Regions from separate parts of the Pseudarthrobacter defluvii genome, predicted to be linked through region 2. Evidence: riboswitches for the same ligand, from Rfam matches in the RefSeq annotation. Region 2 holds a riboswitch; the other holds the start of a gene.
What was found. Region 2 has a riboswitch for glycine ahead of gcvP (aminomethyl-transferring glycine dehydrogenase). Riboswitches for the same ligand answer to the same signal wherever they lie in the genome.
Positions count from the first base shown of each region.

Region 1: it holds a riboswitch for glycine, as region 2 does, so the genes downstream of both, cycA (D-serine/D-alanine/glycine transporter) here and gcvP (aminomethyl-transferring glycine dehydrogenase) in region 2, are expected to answer to the same signal.

Region 1 covers NZ_CP066362.1:386,242-396,129, forward strand. Annotated here, with positions in the region: gene gcvT (glycine cleavage system aminomethyltransferase GcvT) at 1-228, opposite strand, end outside; gene gcvP (aminomethyl-transferring glycine dehydrogenase) at 240-3,101, opposite strand; glycine riboswitch at 3,262-3,362, opposite strand; glycine riboswitch at 3,653-3,751, shown strand; glycine riboswitch at 3,752-3,846, shown strand; gene cycA (D-serine/D-alanine/glycine transporter) at 3,898-5,430, shown strand; gene JCQ34_RS01890 (hypothetical protein) at 5,606-6,415, shown strand; gene JCQ34_RS01895 (LamB/YcsF family protein) at 6,399-7,148, shown strand; gene JCQ34_RS01900 (DUF445 domain-containing protein) at 7,281-8,642, opposite strand; gene JCQ34_RS01905 (glycerophosphodiester phosphodiesterase) at 8,692-9,591, shown strand; gene JCQ34_RS01910 (CoA transferase) at 9,612-9,888, shown strand, end outside.
Region 2 covers NZ_CP066362.1:770,562-780,449, forward strand. Annotated here, with positions in the region: gene araA (L-arabinose isomerase) at 1-167, shown strand, start outside; gene JCQ34_RS03655 (LacI family DNA-binding transcriptional regulator) at 174-1,172, shown strand; gene JCQ34_RS03660 (hypothetical protein) at 1,251-1,454, shown strand; gene JCQ34_RS03665 (DUF4193 domain-containing protein) at 1,547-1,849, shown strand; gene JCQ34_RS03670 (AMIN-like domain-containing (lipo)protein) at 2,022-2,567, shown strand; gene JCQ34_RS03675 (APC family permease) at 2,636-4,192, opposite strand; gene JCQ34_RS03680 (Dps family protein) at 4,415-4,894, shown strand; gene JCQ34_RS03685 (MFS transporter) at 4,994-6,550, opposite strand; gene JCQ34_RS03690 (TetR/AcrR family transcriptional regulator) at 6,635-7,171, shown strand; glycine riboswitch at 7,266-7,363, shown strand; gene gcvP (aminomethyl-transferring glycine dehydrogenase) at 7,553-9,888, shown strand, end outside.

The sequences.
Region 1 (9,888 bases), 380 kb from region 2:
GGACAACTTGCCGGCAAGGGCGTAGTCCAGGATCGCGGCAGCGTCCGGCCCGGTCACCCAGACCTCGCCCATGTGGGAGAGGTCGAACAGGCCGGCAGCCTTGCGCACGGCGTGGTGTTCGGCGAGCTCGGAGTTGTACTTGAGCGGCATCTGCCAGCCACCGAAGTCCGTGAAGGAGGCCCCGGCCTTCTTGTGCTGCTCGTAGAGAGCGGTGTAGTTCTCAGTCATTGGGTGAGTCCTTAGTTTTCGAAGTCTTCAAGCGGCGGGCAGGAGCAGATCAGGTTCCGGTCGCCGGCGGCGCCGTCGATCCGTCCCACCGGCGGGAAGTACTTGTCCTGCCGCAGCGAGGGCACGGGGAACACGGCCTGTTCGCGCGGGTAGGCGCGGTCCCAGTCGGAACTGACGACGGCGGCAGCCGTGTGGGGTGCGTTGCGCACCGGGGATGCCTCCAGGGAGAAGTCCCCGGCAGCAACCTGCTCAATCTCGGCGTGGATGGTTATCATGGCGTCGATGAAGCGGTCGATTTCCGCGAGGTCCTCGGACTCGGTGGGCTCCACCATCAGCGTCCCGGCGACAGGGAACGCCAGGGTGGGGGCGTGGAAGCCAAAGTCGATCAGCCGCTTGGCCACGTCCTCGGCGGTCACTCCAGTCCTGGCGGTGAGTTCACGCAGGTCCAGGATGCACTCGTGCGCCACCAGACCGCCTTCACCGGTGTAGAGGACCGGGTAAAACTCGTTCAGCCGGGTGGCGACATAGTTTGCAGCCAGCAGCGCGGACTTGGTGGCCTCGGTCAGGCCCTCCCCGCCCATCAGCTTCACGTAGGCCCAGGAGATGGGCAGCACGCCGGCCGAACCGAACCGCGAGGCTGAAATGGCAACGCCGTGTCCCTCCACTGCGCCCCCGGAAGAAGCGTTGTTGGCGTCGCCCGGCATGAATGGTGCTAGGTGGGCCTTGGCAGCAACAGGGCCAACACCGGGTCCGCCGCCGCCGTGCGGGATGCAGAAGGTCTTGTGCAGGTTCAGGTGGGACACGTCGCCGCCGAACTTGCCCGGCTGGGCCAGCCCAACGAGCGCGTTCAGGTTGGCACCGTCCACGTATACCTGGCCGCCGGCGGCGTGCACGGCGTCGCAGACCTCACGGACGTCGCCGTCGTACACGCCATGGGTGGACGGGTAGGTGATCATGATGCAGGACAGAACATCCTTGTGCGCCTCGATCTTGGCCGTCAGGTCCTCGTGGTCGATGGTGCCGTCAGATGCAGTGGCCACGACAACCACCTTCATCCCTGCCAGGACGGCGGAGGCGGCGTTGGTGCCGTGCGCCGAAGCCGGGATCAGGCAGACGTTGCGCTGCTGGTCACCGCGGGAGTGGTGGTAGCCGCGGATCGCCAGCAGGCCTGCGAGCTCGCCCTGGGATCCGGCGTTGGGCTGGATGGAAACCTGGTCGTACCCGGTAATCTCGGCCAGGTCTGATTCAAGACCAGCAATCAGTTCGCGCCAGCCCTCGGTCTGGGAGTCCGGGGCGAACGGGTGGATGGAGGCGAACTCCGGCCAGGAGATGGCTTCCATTTCCGCGGTGGCGTTCAGCTTCATGGTGCACGAACCCAGCGGGATCATGGTGCGGTCCAAGGCCAGGTCCCGGTCCGACAGCTTCCGGATGTAGCGCAGCAGCTGCGTCTCGGACCGGTGCGTGTTGAACACCGGGTGCTCCAGGTAGCCGGAGGTGCGCAGGACCGATTCAGGCAGTTCGAAGCCTTCGGCGTCGCCCACCGGACCCGCGCCAAAGGCGACCGCGACGGCGGACAGCGTTGCCGCCGTCGTCGTCTCGTCCAGGGAGACGCCCACCGTGTCCTGGTCGACAAAGCGCAGGTTAATGCCGCGGGCTTCAGCGGCGGTGATCACCTTGGCGGCCTTGCCCGGGACGCGCACGGTGAGGGTGTCGAAGAAGGAATCGGTGACCAGTTCACGGCCCATGGACGCGAGGGCGGTGGCCAGGACGCGTGCCTTGTGGTGGACGCCTTCGGCGATGGCCTTCAGTCCATCCGGGCCGTGGTAAACCGCGTAGAAGGAGGAAACGATGGCCAGCAATGCCTGCGCGGTGCAAATGTTGGACGTGGCCTTCTCGCGGCGGATGTGCTGCTCGCGGGTCTGCAAAGCCAGCCGGTAGGCAGGGGCGCCGGCGTTGTCCTTGGAGACGCCCACCAAGCGGCCGGGGAGCGAGCGTTCCATGCCCTTCTGGACGGCCATGTAGGCGGCGTGCGGCCCCCCAAAAAACAGCGGCACGCCAAAGCGCTGGGTGGAGCCGACAGCGATGTCGGCGCCCTGCTCGCCCGGAGGGGTGATCAGGGTCAGGGCCAGCAGGTCAGCTGCCACGGTGACCAGGGCGCCGCGGTCCTTGGCGGCGCTGATGACTTTGGACTGGTCCCATACCCGGCCGGAAACCCCGGGCTGCTGCAGGACGACGCCGTTGATGGCACCTTCCGGCAGGCCCTTGGAGAGATCCGCCACTTCAACTTCGAAGCCCAGCGCCTCCGCGCGGCCCTTCACGATGGCGATGGTCTGGGGGAGGCAGTCAGCGTCGAGGAGAGTCCTGCCGTCCTTGGCGTCTTTGTTCTTATTGGCACGCCGCATCAGGAGCACGGCCTCGGCCACCGCGGTGGCCTCGTCCAGCAGTGAGGCGTTGGCCACCGGGAGTGCCGTGAGGTCCTGGACCATGGTCTGGAAGTTCAGCAGCGCCTCGAGGCGGCCCTGGGAAATCTCGGGCTGGTACGGGGTGTAGGCCGTGTACCAGGCTGGGGACTCAAGGATGCTGCGGCGGATCACCGGCGGAGTGACCGTGTCGAAGTACCCCTGGCCGATCAATTGGACGGCGGTCTTGTTCTTGCCGGCGAGCTTGCGCAACTCCGTGAGGACCTCAACCTCGCTGAGGGCGTCCTGGAGGCGGAGGGCGGTTTCCTGCCGAATGGAGGCCGGGACGGCAACGTCCACCAGGCCGTCCACGCTGTCGTAGCCCACGGCCTTGAGCATGGTTTCGACGTCGGCCTGGCGGCGCGCGCCGATATGGCGGTCAACAAACGATGTTGGAAGCGATTGAATCGTCATGAGGAACTCCAGTTCTGGCCGGCCGAAGGTGGCACGGCGTGGGATGGGTTCCTCCCCGCTCTGTATTGGACCTGAGAGATTCCGCGTTGCCTGCTCTTGGCAGGGGGCCGCTTGCACCGTCGGTGAACCAGGCAAAAGCCCGGTTGCTTTCCAGAGTCGCCTCGCCATGACGGTACGTGGGCCTGAGAGATTCCTGGGGAGGATTTGCTCCTACGGCGCCTGCCCGGTGTTTCGCCGGGAGGACTCTCCCGTCACAGCTCGAAAGGCTTATTCAAATGTGGGTGATTCGGCTCACAAGGTATCGGGATATGCGGCCGGTGGCAAATCGCGGGCTCCTGAAGCGGGTCAGATACAGGAAGATGACAGGGCCTTGCTCCGCTTGTGTCGGGAAGGGTTTGACATTGCATCGTGACGGACACCACACTGATCCCCGGGATTGGCGCCGTCTGCGGCTGGCTCAGCGTATCCGGAGCAGTCCGACTGCCGGCGCCCGTCCCGACGCATGACCGCTGCGGCCCTTACGGGCTGCGGTTTCCAACTGAACATGCCTTCGACCTGCGGCGGGAGAGCCTTGCCGGGTACATTTAGCAGGCGCCGTAGGAGCAAACCCTCCCCAGGAAACTCTCAGGCCCACGTACCGCCGCGGACAGGCAACTCTGGAAAGCAGCCAGGCATGCCCTGGCTCACCGACGGTGCAAGCGGCTTGGGCTGCGGAAACTCTCAGGTTCCCTACAGAGCGGGGAGGAACCAAATCTTTTGCGGTACCCAAAATGCCGCTTTACCGATGGAGTTCCTCATGGCGATTCATCCCCCCACGTCCAACGGCGAACCAGCGCGCAACGGCGCGCGCACGGCGGTCCGCAGCGAGCCTCCCCACCTGGAACGGCAGCTGACCAACCGCCATATCCAGCTCATTGCCATCGGCGGCGCGATCGGCACCGGCCTCTTCATGGGCTCCGGCAAAACCATTTCCGCGGCCGGCCCGTCCGTGATCTTCGTGTACATGATCATCGGGTTCATGCTCTTCTTCGTCATGCGCGCCATGGGCGAACTGCTGCTGAGCAACCTGAACTACAAGTCCTTCAGCGACTTCGCTGCGGACCTCCTGGGGCCGTGGGCCGGCTTCTTCACCGGCTGGACGTACTGGTTCTGCTGGGTAATCACCGGCATCGCGGACGTTATCGCCATCGCCGGCTACTCCAAGGAACTGTGGCCGGCGCTGCCGCTCTGGATCCCTGGCCTGGCCACCATCGGCATCCTGCTCCTGCTGAACCTCGCCACGGTCAAGGCCTTCGGCGAGACCGAGTTCTGGTTCGCCCTCATCAAGATTGTCGCCATCGCTGCGCTCATCATCGTGGGCCTTTTCATGATTTTCACCGGCTTCCAGTCCGACACGGGCACGGCCAGCTTCACCAACCTGTGGAGCCACGGCGGGTTCTTCCCCAACGAATTCATGGGCTTCGTAGCCGGATTCCAGATCGCCGTGTTCGCCTTCGTCGGCATTGAACTGGTGGGCACCACCGCCGCCGAGGCCAAGAACCCGGAGAAGACCCTGCCCAAGGCCATCAACGCCATCCCGGTCCGCGTACTCCTGTTCTACGTGGGCGCGCTGGTCATCCTGATGGCCGTCACCCCGTGGACCCAGTTCGCCGCTGGCCACAGCCCCTTCATCGGCATGTTCTCCCTGGCCGGCCTCGGCGCCGCGGCCACCGTGGTCAACCTGGTGGTCCTCACCTCGGCCATGTCCTCCGCCAACTCCGGCATCTACTCCACGTCCCGCATGGTCTTCGGCCTTGCCCAGGAGGGCGACGCGCCGGGCATCTTCAGCCGCCTGTCCACGAGGAAGGTGCCCAGCAACGCCCTGCGCCTGTCCTGCGTGCTGCTGCTCTCCGGCGTCGTCCTCATGTACGCCGGCCAGGACGTTGGCAAGGCGTTCGAAATGGTGACCACAGTGTCCGCCGTCTGCTTCATCTTCGTCTGGTCGATCATCCTGGCCAGCTACATCTCGTTCCGTCGCCGCCGCCCCCATCTGCACGCGGCGTCGAACTTTAAGATGCCAGGCGGCACCCCCGCGGTCTGGGTGGTCTACGCGTTCTTCGCGTTCGTCCTCTGGGCGCTGACCACCCAACCGGACACCCTCATCGCCTTGTTGGTGACGCCCACCTGGTTCGTCGTCCTTGGCGTGGCCTGGGCCGTCCTGCGGCGCCGACCCGCACACCTTGCCCGCTTCGAGGTCTTCCGCGCCGAGCTTCGCAATGACGCCGCGGTGGCAGCCGGACGGAGCGCCGCCGGGGTGTCCGCCGAAGAGGTAGAGCAGGCCAGGAAGTAACGGCCGACGGCGGGCTGCCGGGCAGGTGCGTTGGATCCAATGATGGGTCCGGCCTGCCAAGGTAGCCCGCCCGCCGGTGCCGGGCGCGGAAGTTAAGCATACTTAGTGTTTATCCACATAGGATGGAAAGAGCACGGCAGCCTCCCGCTGCAGGTCGATTTGAATGAAGGTGACCATGGCCCGGCGCAGCAATCCCGCACTTCGTATCGCACAGGAAACCGCCCACAGAACCATGTTCGACTCCGACGGCAAGCCCAAGCCCGGCGTCCACAACATGCTTCTGAAGGCGGTGCAGATCCAGCGGCCGCTGGTGGTTGGCTACATCCGGCGGCTCCAAAAGAAGCACCCCCGCGCAACGGCTGCCCAGTTGGCGGACATCGCCGAGCGCGACTACCTGCGTGCTGTCGCCGGTGGCGGCGCCGTGGTGGGCGCTACCGCCGTCGTACCCGGTGTTGGCACTGTGGCGTCGCTGGGACTGTCCGCCGCCGCCACCGTGGGCTTCCTGGAAGCAACGGCACTGTACGCAACCTCGCTGGCCGAACTTCACGGCATCCGCCTCACCAACCCGGAGAAGGCCGGCACCATGGTCATGGCCATCATGCTCGGCGAGGAGGGTACCGCCCTGCTGGGAACGCTGAGTGGCCAGGCCTCCGGCAGCGGCAACAGCGCCGCCAATAACTGGGGCAATGTGCTTTCCAAGTCGATGGTGGGGCCGGGCTTCGGCAGTGTACGCAAGCGTATCCAGCACGCCTTCCTCAAGAACCTGCTCAAGCGGCAGGGTACTGCCCTGTTCGGCAGGGCGCTCCCGTTCGGCATAGGGGCCGTTGTGGGAGGAGCCGGTAACCTCGTGATGGGCCGTGCGGTGGCCAAGAATGCCCGTGAGGCGTTCGGGCCGATGCCGGACACCATTCCCGGGGAGCTGACCGCAGCTGCCGGGCCGGACCACCTGACGCTGGAAGGCAACATACTTGGATCTCAACGCTGACGTAGGCCAATCATTCGGCTCCTGGACGGCAGGAGGCGACCCGGCCATGTTCCAGCTGATCACCAGCGCCAACGTGGCCTGCGGCCTGCACGCGGGCGACCCCGTCACCATGCTGGACAGCTGCCGCGCAGCGTACGAACTCGATGTCACCGTGGGGGCGCACCTCGGCTACCGCGACCTGGCGGGCTATGGGCAGCGCGCGCTGGGGATGGGTTTCGACGAGCTGTTCGGCGATGTGCTGTACCAGTTAGGGGCGCTCGACGGCGTCGCGCATGCCGTGGGTGCCTCGGTGGACTACGTGAAAGCACATGGAGCGCTGTACGACGCACTGATTTCCGACGCCGAGCAGGCGTCGGCCGTGGTTGCGGCAGTGAATGCCTATGACCCGGGCCTTCCCATTTTGGGTTTCCCGGGCTCCGAGCTGGTGAAGCAGGCCAAGGAAGCCGGGAACCCGGTCTTCGTCGAGGCCTTCGCCGACCGGGCGTACCTCGCCGACGGCAGCCTGGTGCCGCTTTCCGAGGAGGACGCAGTCCTGCACGACATTGACGTGGTGGTTGAGCGCGCCGTCCGGCTGGCAACGCAAGGGGAAGTGATCGCCGTGGACGGGACGGTGGTCAAGGTCCGGCCGGACTCCCTGCGCTTGCAGGGCGGCAGCCCTGGAGCGCTGGAAATGGCGGCCCGCATCCGTGCTGGGCTTGAGGCCGCAGGCGTGGAGCTGGAGGCCTTCGCCTAGGGGCGTGGTGCCGGACTGACCGGGCCGCCCGCCGTCGTCGTAAGCCTTCTCGCTGCGCACGTTCCTTTATGCACCTCAAATGCGGGGGTCGAAAAGGAATGTGCGCAGCGCCGGAATTTATCCGCGGCGAAATCACCCAAAAATCAGCTGTGCCACCGTGAAAATCGCCAGGCCCGCCAGGGACCCCACCACTGTGCCGTTGATGCGGATGAACTGCAGGTCCTTGCCCACCTGGAGCTCGATCTTCTGCGAGGTCTCTTCGGCGTCCCAGCGCGCAACCGTGTCCGTGATGACCCCGGCGATGTCTGAACGGTAGGTCCGGACCAGGTAGCCTGCGGCGTCACCGATCCAGGCGTTGACCTTCCCGGCCAGCTCGGGATCGTCCACCAGCCGCGACCCGAAATCACGCACCGCTGCCTTGAACTTGACGGTGAGCTCGCTGTCCGGATCGTCCACGGCACCCAGCAAAGCGTTCTTCACGGTGCCCCACGTCCGGGACGCCAGCTCGCGCACCTCGGGGTCGCCCAGCACCTGGGCCTTGATGTCCTCGGCGCGCGCAATCATCGCGGGATCATGCTGAAGGTCCTGGGCGAGATCGTTGAGGTACTTGTCGATCGACTGCCGCACCTGGTGCCTGGGGTCCGCCTGGACGGCGCGCACGAACTTGAGGATCTCGAGGTAGACCTTGTCGCCCACCAGCCCGTCCACGAACTGCGGAACCCAGGTGGGGGAGCGGTCGGACACCAGGCGGGTCACTGTCTGGTGATTGTCGTCCACCCAGTCAGCGGCACGGTCCACCAACAGGTCCACCAGCGTGTGGTGGTGCCCGTCATGGAAAATCCGCTCCGCCAGTCTGCCCACCGGAGGTCCCCATGGCGGAGTGAGCAGGTGCTTGCGCACCATTCCCTCGATGACGGCCTGGACGTCGTCGTCATTCAACACCTTGAACGCGCCGCGGATCAGCGCTGCACCCTCCTTGGCCACTCGGTCCGCGCCGGCGGGTGCAGAAAGCCATTGACCTGCCCGGCGTGCAATGTTGACGCTCGCCAGCTTGTCCTGGACCACCTGTTCGGACAGGAAGTTGGTTTCCACGAATTCGCCCAGGGAAGCGCCGATCTGGTCCTTCCGCCGCGGAATGATGGCTGTGTGCGGAATCTTGATGCCCATGGGGTACTTGAACAGGGCCGTTACCGCGAACCAGTCGGCCAGCGCACCCACCATGCCGCCTTCCGCGGCCGCGCGCACGTACTGCAGCCACGGATAGTCCTTTTGCAGGGCAAACGCGAAGACAAAAATCACCGCCATGGCAATAAGCAGGCTCAGTGCCAGCAGCTTCATCTTCCGCAGCGCTGCCGCCTTTTCGGCGTCACCGGCACCAAGCTGGCCGCGTACGACGGCGCCTGCCGCCCTGGTGCCGGACCTCGCCTGCTGCGCTGGTTCGGCGGGTGCTTCCTGCGTGGTTGGCCCGGTAGTTGCCTCAGAGTTCACCTGCATGTGCCAAGCCTAGCCCCGAAGGCGGGGGCCGGTCGGCTACCGTGTGAGCATGACAACTGACGAGTCAGTGCCGCCGCGGCCGCTGGTCTTTGCCCACCGCGGTTCAAGCGGCGCCTATGCCGAACACACCCGCGCCGCCTATTTGCAGGCCCTGGCCGACGGCGCCGACGGGGTGGAGTGCGATGTCCACCTGACCCGGGACCAGCACGTCGTCCTGTTGCACGACGCCAACCTGGACCGCACCTCGGACGGAACCGGTCCGGTGGCGGAACGGACGCTGCGGGAGCTGCAGCAGCTGGACTTCTCCTCCTGGAAGGGAGCCCGCATCCCGGAAGCATATGGGGCACGCTCGGAACAGCTCCTCACGCTTCCGGAGCTTCTGGACATTCTCCGGGGAGCGGGCCGGCCCATGAAGCTGGCCATCGAGCTAAAGCACCCCAGCCCGTACCAGCTCAAACTTGAGGACCGGGTGTTGGAGGTGCTCCGCAGCGAGGGCTGGGACCCGCAAAGCTCCACGGTGGACAACGTGGCTGTAACCTTCATGAGTTTCAACCCCGATTCCGTCCGGCACCTGCTCCTTTCCGTCCCGCCGCAATACATCTGCCAGCTCGTGGACGACCTCACCATCCATGAGATCCGTGGCGGGCTGGGCGTGGGACCACTTACCGGGGGCGCCATCGCCAACCTGATGAAGGCCACGCAGCTGGAGGGGGAACGCATCCTGGACGACCGGGAAGTTGGCATGGCCGGCCCCGGCATCGACTACGTCCGGGAGCGCCCGGCCACCGTCCGCCGCTGGCTCGAATCGGGCCGGCGCTTCCGCGTGTGGACGGTGGATTCGCCAGAGGATGTGGCGCTCTGCCAGGACCTGGGCATCCAGGAGATCACCACCAACGTTCCGGGCCGTGTCCTTGACCAGCTCCGGATGGCCTCACCGCAGGGGAAGTAGGGCCTGCCGTGGATGCGGCGGTGACGTACTCCCCGCGCCGCTGGTGGGCCGGTCCGCTCGACGTCGAAGGCCTGGCACTGGGTTCGGTGGAGGCCGCGGCGGCTGCCGTCAACCTATATGCCGGTAAGCCCGGCCTGTTCAGGACTACGTCTGCGCTCACCGCAGCAGCTTTCGACTCCTTTGGCCACCTGCGCATTGCCGGGCGCAAACCGCAGGGCTTCGCGCCCCTTTCCGGCTTCCACCGTACCGGCGACGGGTGGATCCGCCTCCACGCCAACTACCCCCACCACGAGCAGC
Region 2 (9,888 bases):
CCCACCACACCGTCCTCTCCACCCAGGTGGGCATGGACGTGTTCGAGGACTTCGCCGAAATCGCCAAGACGGAGCTGCTCACCATCGACGAAGGCACCACCATCCGCCAGTTCAAGAAGGACCTGAACTGGAACGCGGCCTACTACAAGCTGGCCGGGGGGATCTGACCGGAAATGGTGCGGCGGCCGAGGCTTGAGGATGTGGCGGAGCTGGCCGGGGTCTCGCACCAGACCGTGTCACGGGTGGTCAACTGCCACCCGAATGTGAGCGCGGGGACCCGGGAGAAAGTGGAGGCGGCGATTGCCCAGCTGGGGTACCGCCGCAACTCCGCTGCCCGAAGCCTGGTCACCCGGCGCTCGCAGACCATCGGGGTCCTGGCCAGTGAACTGTCGCAGTACGGGCCTGCCAACACCCTGCTCGGGGTGGAACGCGCCGCGCGGGACGCTGGGTACTTCGTCAGCGTCGCTGCCTTGCGGGAGGTCAACCGCGATGCGATCCTGGCCGCCGTCCGGCACTTCCTGGACCAGTCGGTGGAAGGCATCGTGGTGATCGTTCCGCACCTGGAGATGCCGGCCGCCCTCGCGGAACTGCCTATCGGAGTGCCTGTGGTGGCCGTGGGGACCACAGGCACTGACGCCGTTGGCGGGGTCAAGGTGGACCAGCGCCGTGGGGCGGAACTGGCGGTGCGGCACCTCATCGGGCAGGGGCACGTCCGTATCGGGCACGTGGCGGGGCCCCAGGACTGGATCGACGCGGTGGCCCGTGCCGATGGCTGGCGGGGCGCCCTGGACGCGGCCGGCCTCGACGCCGATCTCATGATCGAGGGTGACTGGAGCGCCGGCAGCGGTTATGAGATAGGCCGCAAGGTGGCAGCCAGCCCCCGTGCCACTGCGCTGTTTGTAGGCAACGACCAGATGGCCCTGGGGGTCCTGCGGGCGTTGAATGAGGCAGGAATCAAGGTGCCGGAGGACGTCTCCGTGGTGGGCTTCGACGACCAGCCCGAAGCCGGCTACTTCAGCCCGCCCTTGACGGTGGTCCGGCAGGACTTCGAAGAACTGGGCCGGCGTTGCATGGACCTGATGCTCAGGGCACTGGACGGTGCGGAGGGACCGCAGACGCTGGTGGTGGAGCCCGAACTCGTCCTGCGCAGCAGCACCGCCCCGCCGGCCTGAAACTGCCGGCAGCGAAGTTAATCCGGGGGAGACCCCCGCGAAACGTGGCCACAACAATCGCTGCGTACGTTGGCAGGCATGACGGCTACCCTGCTCATCCGGCTCCGCGATTGGCTGCTGGACACGTTCACGTATGACTCCGAGTCCCTGGCCGGCGGCGCCATGGCTGACGCCACCCGCTGGGGCTGGCTGCCGGCCTTGAGCGGGGTGTCCGCAGGCGCGGAGCAGGCCCGCTCCGAGCATGCGCTGGCAGCACCCGAAACCAGCACGATGTCTGGTTAAACACACTATTGCGCCACTAGCGTGGTAATGCCCTAAACTGCTTCACTGAGGTGCCTGAAATGGCGCTGCGCAGCAACGAAAGTGAACACGCTATGGCTACCGATTACGATGCTCCACGCAAGCAGGAAGAAGAGTCGCCCGCTGACTCTCTCGAGGCCCTCCAGGCATCACGGAGCGGCAACGCGCAGACCGCGGTTATCGATGTCGACGAAAACGACACCGCTGAAGGTATCGACCTGCCCGGCGCCGACCTGTCCAACGAGGAACTGACCGTCATTGTGGTTCCCGAGCAGTCCGACGAGTTCACCTGCTCGTCGTGCTTCCTGGTCCGCCACCGGTCGCAGGTTGCCCGTGAAAAGAACGGCCTGAAGTACTGCCGCGACTGCGAAGGCTAAAAACTACTTCCTGGTTTTCCCGGCGCCGGCCACCCCTCGGGTGGCCGGCGCTTTTTGGTCCTGCGCTATCTATCTCCGGCCGCCGTCGTTATCAAAATGACCCCTCGTCTCCGGCAAGGAACACTCCTACGCTGGAATCATCCAATGGCTTTGAATCCTGGATGGCACAGCAATGAAAAAGTTCTCCATCTGGCTCGCAGCCGTCCTGCTGGCTGTAGGGCTGGGAATCGTGGTCCAGGGACCTGCCTCGGCGGCTCCCTACTGCGGGCTCACCTGGGGCTCGCTGGCAAAATCCGGGCAGGACACCGGTACCGCATCCGTTACCAATGTCCGCACGGGGCAGCACTACTGTTTCGACCGGCTGGTGGTGGACCTCAACGGCCCTGCGGTCGCCTATACCGTGCAGTATGTGCCGCGGATCGAGCAGGAGGGCTCGGGGCTTCCCGTTCCGGTGCGGGGCGGTGCGCGCCTGCACATCAGCATCAAGGCGCCCTCCTATGACGAGAACGGCAACGCCACCTACAGCCCCGCGGACAGGAATGAACTCAGCAACGTTTCCGGCTACCAGACCTTCCGCCAGGTAGTCTCCGCAGGAAGCTTTGAAGGATACACAAGCCTGGGCCTGGGCGTTCGGGCCCGCCTTCCGTTCCGGGTCTTCACCCTGGACGGTCCCGGCTCCGGCTCCCGGCTGGTCATAGACGTGGCGCACTTCTGGTGACCCATCCGTCGTCGTAAACAAAAAAGGTGCCGCGCCCCATCAGGGGCACGGCACCTTTCCTAAGGGGCTTACTCCGGAACCACCAGGGCGGGGGTGTCCCGCTTCAGGGTTTCACCGCGGAAGAAGCCGGGGTGGGTGCGGGACAGGACCAGCATGACGACGGCGCCCAGCGCCAGGATGCCGACGCCCAGGATGAACACCAGGCCCACGCCGAAGACCTCCGAGCCGCTGCCGAACTCCGGAGCCAGGCTGTCCATGGCGGTCTTGAAGAACACTACGAACAGGCCCACGCCACCGACCACCGGGCACACCAGCCGGAACAGGAAGTGGCGTGCGCTGTTGAAGAGGCTGTGGCGGAAGTACCAGGTGCAGGCGAGTGCGGTCAGGCCGTAGTAGAAGCAGATCATCAGGCCCAGGGCCAGGATGGTGTCGTTCAGGACGTTCTCGCTGACCACGTGCATTACGGCGTAGAACCCCGCCGAGATGATCCCGGCAGCGATGGTGGCGAAGCCCGGCGTCGCGAACTTCCTGCTGATCCGGCTGAACGGCTTCGGCAGGGCACCGTAGTGGGCCATGGCCAGCAGACTCCGCGACGGCGACATGAAGGTGGACTGGAGGGAGGCGGCAGAGCTGGAGAGCACGGCGAGGGACATCAGGATGGCGAAGGGGCCCATGATGGGGGAGGCCAACGCGGTGAAGATGTTCTCGTGGTTTTCGGCGTTGTTCAGGCCGTTGCCGGTATCTCCGACGCCGGCGAACATCATGGTGGCGATGCTGACCAGGAGGTAGATGGCAAGGACGATGACGGCCGTCAGGGTGCCTGCCACGCCGGCGGTCTTCTTGCCGTTGGCCGTCTCCTCATTGACGGTGAGGCAGACGTCCCAGCCCCAGTAGACGAAGATCGACAGGGAGATGCCGGCGGCAACCTGGCCGAAGGTTTCGATCTTGGTGACGTCGAACCAGTCCCAGCTGAACGGGATGGCCGTTTCCGAGGTGGACCAGTTGGCAAACGCCATACCCACGAACAGGCCGAGGACCAGCAGTTGGAAGCCCACCAGGCTGTACTGCACCAGCTTGGTGGTGTGCAGGCCGCGGTAGCTGACCCAGACGGCCAGCGCCACGAAGACGAAGCAGGTGATGACGTTCAGGGCCTTGTTGTCCGCCAGGTCTGCGAGCTCCGGGGAGCCGGTGAGCTGGGACAGGAAAAGGTAGAAGAAGTCGACGGCGACGCCGGCGAGGTTGGACAGCACGATGATGTTGGCCGCCAGCAGGCCCCAGCCGCCCATCCAGCCGACCCAGGGCCCGAAGGCCTTGGTCACCCAGGTGAAAGTAGTGCCGCTGTCCGGGGAGTCGGCGTTGAGTTCCCGGTAGGCGAGCGAGACCAGAATCATGGGGATGAACCCGATCAGGAAGATGACGGGCAGCTGGAGGCCGGCTTCATTGACGGTGGGACCCAGCGCGCTGGTGAGGGTGTAGGCGGGGGCAATGGTCGAAATGCCCAGGACGACGACGGCGAGGAGCCCGAGCTGCCCACCCTTGAGACCCTTGTCGCCGACGCCGTCCGCGGATGGGGCATGGGCGTGCGGGCCGGGTTTGGCCGTACTGGTGCGGATTGTCTCTGTCATGGCACCACTTTCTGGGAAGGCTGTGAGACGGAAGTCACTATATGAATGGCGTTCATTTAGTATGGGGGCGCCGACCGTGTGATGCAAGACGCAATATGAATCACATTCGTTTGTGACTCGTTTTCGAAATTAGTAAGCTCGCTGATGAATTGCCTGAAGGCCTGCCGCCGCGGTGTCCGCGGCTGGTAGCGTCGGGCGTATTGGACCACTTGAGGAGGATGCATGAAAGCTTCACCGACATTGACCAACAACCTGCAGGCTGTCCTTGCGGACCTGATCGAGCTCCACGTCCAGGGCAAGCAGGCGCACTGGAACATCGTGGGCACCAACTTCCGCGACCTCCACCTGCAGCTGGATGAAATCGTGGACGCTGCCCGCCAGTTCGCCGACGATACCGCCGAGCGGATGCGCGCCCTGCATGCGCTTCCGGACGGCCGCAGCTCCACCGTTGCCGAAACCACCAGCCTGGCCCAGTTCCCTGAAGGGCTGATCAGCACTGAAGATGCCATCGAGCGGATCGTCGCTGCCATGGAGGCTGCCGTGGGCACCATGCGCAAGGTTCATGACGAAGTGGATGAGGAGGACCCCACCTCCGCGGACCTCCTGCACGAATTCATCGCCCGGCTGGAGCAGTTCGCCTGGATGGTGCAGGCGGAAAACATGAAGCCCACTGCCAAGGTCACGGCTGCAGACTCAAAGTAGCGGTTGTTTCACGGAGCGCCCGGCGGCGAGGTATTCCTCCTCGACGCCGGGCGCTTTTGCCTGCCCGGCGGTCCGTTTCTGGACTCCCGCGGGCGTCCGCTACGCCGCTTTTGGCACTTTTCGCAGCACGACGGCCGCGAGGACTGCCGCCGTCGCCATCAGTACCAGCCCAATTGCCGCGGTCACGTGCACCCCCGAGTCGAACGCTGCAGCGGCGGCGTCCCTGAGGGCGCCGGCAAGCGGTGGCGGCAGCAGGTTGGCCGCCTCCACGGCGCCCGCCAGTGTCTCCCCGGCGTTGTGCAAGGTGGGCCCGGGCAGTATGCCCTCCAGCCCCGCAGGCAGCCGAAGGTTCTGCTGGTAGGAGGCGGTCAAAATGGATCCCAGGACGGCTGTCCCCAGCAGGGAACCCACCTCGTAGCCCGTTTCGGAAATTGCCGCGGCCGCCCCCGACTTCGCCGGCGGGGCGGCGCCCAGGATGAGGTCGTTGGAGATGGTCTCCGCCGTGCCCACGCCCAGCGCCAGGACCAGGAGGGCTGCCAGCAGCAGCGACGGGCCGCCGTCGTGGTTTCCGAACGTCACCATGCTGTAGCCGGCGGCGCTGAACGCCAGCCCCGCAGCCACCACGTACCCGGGCCGGACCTTGCGGACCAGCGGCACCACCACCAGGCCGGCCACCACTGTGGCCGCCAGCGCGGGGACCATGGCAACTCCCGCCCCGGAGGGGCTCATTCCTTCGAGGAGCTGCAGGTGCTGGGCGAGGAACAGGATGAACCCGTTGAAGGAAAACAGGGCCAGGATGTTGGCGGTTATGGCCATGCTGAACACCCTGTTGCGGAACAGGGACATGTCCAGCAGCGGGTGCTCCAGGCGCAGCTGCCGCTGCACGAACACGGCTCCCATGGCCAGGCCAAAGGCAATTGCCCCCAGCCCTGCTGCGCCCGGCCCCTCCGTGGCGACGGCCTTGATGCCGTACACCACGGGCACCATGACCAGCATGGAGAGCAGGATGCTCGGGATGTCCACCTTCCCCGGGGAGGGATCCCTGGACTCCGGGATCAGGGCCGGCCCCAGCGCCAGCAGGGGAACCATGAGGGGTACCGCTACAAGGAAGACCGCGCCCCACCAGAATTGCTCCACCAGCCAGCCGCCGGCAATCGGCCCGAGGGCGGCGCCGCCGGAGAATCCCGCAGCCCAGATGGCGACTGCCAGCCGCCGGCGGTTGGGCTCGGGAAAGATGTTGCGGATCAGCGACAGCGTGGACGGCATCAGCATGGCCCCGAAGAAGCCCAGGGCTGCGCGGCCGGCGATCAGCCACTCCGGCGTCGGTGCGAAGGCGGTGGCGGCCGAGAGTGCGGCGAAACCGATGCTGCCGATGACCAGGAGCCGCCGCCGGCCAATCCGGTCGCCGAAGCTTCCCATGGATACCAGCAGGCCGGCCAGCACCAGGGGATAGGCGTCCACGATCCACAGCAGCTGCACGCCGGACGGTTCCAGGGCGCGGGCGATGGCAGGCAGCGCGAATGTCAGCGCCGTGTTGTCCACGGCCACCAGGAGTACGGGAAACATCAGCAGCCCCAGCGCCACCCAGTCGCGCCACAGCTGCCGCGGGGCGTTCCCGTCCGTGCGTGAGGGCGCGGGGCTGGTGGAAGTCGTCATGGAATAACTATACCGTCCAGACGGTATAGTTTAAAACTCCTTCCGGTTCCGTCATACCGCCGTGGGAAGGGCATGATGGAAGGCATGCCCCGAAAGCCTGTAGCCCGCGAAGCGGTCCTTGATGCCTTCGAGTCCCTGTTGATCGAGGTGGGGGAGCGCGCCGCCACCCTTGACGCCGTCGCCCGGAAGGCCGGCGTGTCCAAGGGCGGCCTGCTCTACCACTTTCCCAACAAGGAAGCGCTCATCGCCGTTCTGCTGGACCGGCTGGACGGCCTGGCCCGGGAGGATGCCGACGCCATGGCCTCAGCCGGCGAAGGCGCCGCCGCTTACTTCATCCGTTCCTCGGTGTGGGCAGACACTCCGCTGGACAGGGCCATCGTTGCCGCCACAAGGCTTGCCGAGGTGGCGCATGAAGAGACGCGGCGCCGGTTCGCGGCCATCCAGCAGCGATGGCTGGACGAAATTGCGGCTGATGTTGGTCCGGGGCTGGCGAAGGCAGTCCTCTATATGGGTGACGGCCTGTACTTCAACGCCATGCTGTCGGTGGCGCCCGCTCCGGCGGGGGGAGCGGCCGCTGACGTGGAGGAACTCCTCGCCGCCCTGGAGCGGCTCCGCAGGTAGGATTTGCCATTTGCCGGGAGGGGCGGCGGCGTAGGACAATGGAGAGTTGTGAGGGCCGCCACCGGCCGTCATGACCCAACAAGTTAATAGCCTTTGATCTGCGGCGGGAGAGTTCTGCCGGAAGTACAGGCAGGCGCCGTAGGAGCAAATCCTCCCCAGGAATCTCGCAGGCCCCTGTACCGCCGCGGCGAGGCGCCTCTGGAAAGCAGCAGGCAGTTGTCCTTCCTCCCTTGGGAAGTGGAAGAACTGTTGTGCTCACCGACGGTGCAAGCGGGTCCTGCCAGGCAGGCAACGCGGAAACTCTCAGGTCCAATACAGAGCGGGGAGGAACCCGAATAGCTGTGGCGCACCCTGCGCCGCCTGAGTAAATGGAGTTCCTTCGTGTCGGTTACCCCAGCCTCCACCACCTTCGTAGACCGCCATATCGGCGCGCGCCGCCAGGCCGACGTCGAAACCATGCTCAAAGCCGTGGGCTACGACACCGTCGACTCCCTGGTGGACACGGCCGTTCCCAAGGTCATCCGCCAGGAAACCGCCCTCCGCCTCCAGGACGCCCTCAGCGAGGTTGAGGTCCTCACGGAGTTGCGCAAGCTCGCCGGCAAGAACAAGACCGCCGTCCAGTTGATCGGCCAGGGGTACTTCGACACCGTCACTCCGCCGGTGATTCGCCGCAACATCCTCGAGTCCCCGGCCTGGTACACCGCGTACACGCCTTACCAGCCTGAGATTTCCCAGGGCCGGCTTGAGGCCCTGCTGAACTTCCAGACCATGGTGCAGGACCTGGTTGGCCTGCCTATCGCCAACGCCTCGCTGCTGGATGAAGCAACTGCCGTCGCCGAGGCCGTCCTGCTGATGCGCCGTGCCAACAAGGCCAAGCCCGCTGCGGATGGCAAGACCGTCCTGGACATCGACGTCCTCCCGCAGACCATCGCCATCGTCAGGGGCCGCGCCGAGGCACTGGGCTTCGACGTTGAAGTGGCGGACCTTTCCCAGGGCCTGCCGGAGGGCGACATCAACGGCATCGTGCTCCAGCAGCCCGGCGCCTCCGGCCGGGTATGGGACCAGTCCGGCGTCATTGCCGCCGCAAAGGAACGCGGCGCCCTGGTCACCGTGGCCGCAGACCTGCTGGCCCTGACCCTGATCACCCCTCCGGGCGAGCAGGGGGCGGACATCGCCGTCGGCTCCGCCCAGCGCTTCGGTGTGCCGCTGTTCTTCGGCGGCCCGCACGCCGCCTACATGGCTGTCCGCAAGGGGCTGGAGCGTTCGCTGCCCGGCCGGCTGGTGGGCGTGTCCAAGGACGACGCAGGCGTTCCTGCCTACCGCCTGGCGCTGCAGACCCGCGAGCAGCACATCCGCCGCGAGAAGGCCACGTCCAACATCTGCACGGCGCAGGCGCTGCTGGCCATCGTCGCCTCCATGTACGCCCTGTACCACGGCCCGGACGGGCTGAAGGCCATTGCGGAAACGACTCACGGCCATGCCCGGGTGCTGGCGGCGTCGCTGGCAGCAGCCGGTGTGGAGGTCCTGCATGGGAGCTTCTTCGACACCCTAACCGTCCGCGTCCCCGGGCGCGCCGCGGGCATCGTTGCCGACGCTGAAGCGCGGGGCATCAACCTGCGCGGCGTCGACGCCGACACCGTGGGCATCTCGCTCGATGAAACCACGACGGCGGCCGTCGTCGCCCAGGTTGCCGACATCTTCGGCGCCTCCATTGCTGGGGGCGAGGGCTTCGGGCTGGAGGCCGCCGTTGAGCGCTCCTCCGGCTACCTGCAGCACCCGGTGTTCAACACGCACCGGTCCGAGACGCAGCTGCTGCGCTACATCCGGAAGCTCTCCGACCGTGACCTCGCCCTGGACCGCACCATGATCCCGCTGGGGTCGTGCACCATGAAGCTGAACGCCACCGCCGAGATGGAGGCCATTTCCTGGCCGGAGTTCGCCTCCATCCACCCGTTCGCCCCGGACTCCCAGACCGCTGGCTGGCGCGAACTGATCGCCGACCTGGAAGCGGACCTGACGGCCATTACCGGGTACGACCAGGTTTCCATCCAGCCCAACGCCGGATCCCAGGGTGAGCTCGCAGGCCTGCTGGCGATCCGCGGCTACCACCACTCCCGCGGCGATCAGCAGCGCAACGTCTGCCTGATCCCGGCCTCGGCCCACGGCACGAATGCTGCTTCCGCGGTCCTGGCAGGGATGAAGGTGGTCGTTGTAGCCACCGCAGCGGACGGCACCATCGACCACGAGGACCTGACGGCCAAGATCGAAGCGAACAAGGACGCCCTGTCCTGCATCATGATCACCTACCCCTCCACCCACGGCGTGTACGACGGCGACGTCCGCGACGTGTGCGACGCCATCCACGCCGCCGGCGGCCAGGTATACATCGACGGCGCCAACCTGAACGCGCTCGTCGGGCTGGCCCAGCCGGGCAAGTTCGGCGGCGACGTCTCGCACCTGAACCTGCACAAGACCTTCTGCATCCCGCACGGCGGCGGCGGACCCGGCGTGGGCCCGGTCGCAGCCAAGGCACACCTGGCACCATTCATGCCGGGCGACGCCAACAAGGCCGCCCATGAGGAAGGCCACGGGGTGGCGATCTCGGCGTCCCGGTTCGGTTCCGCCGGTGTGCTGCCGATCTCCTGGGCGTACGTGAAGCTGATGGGCGGCGAGGGCCTGACCGAGGCCACCAAGTCCGCGCTCCTCGCAGCCAACTA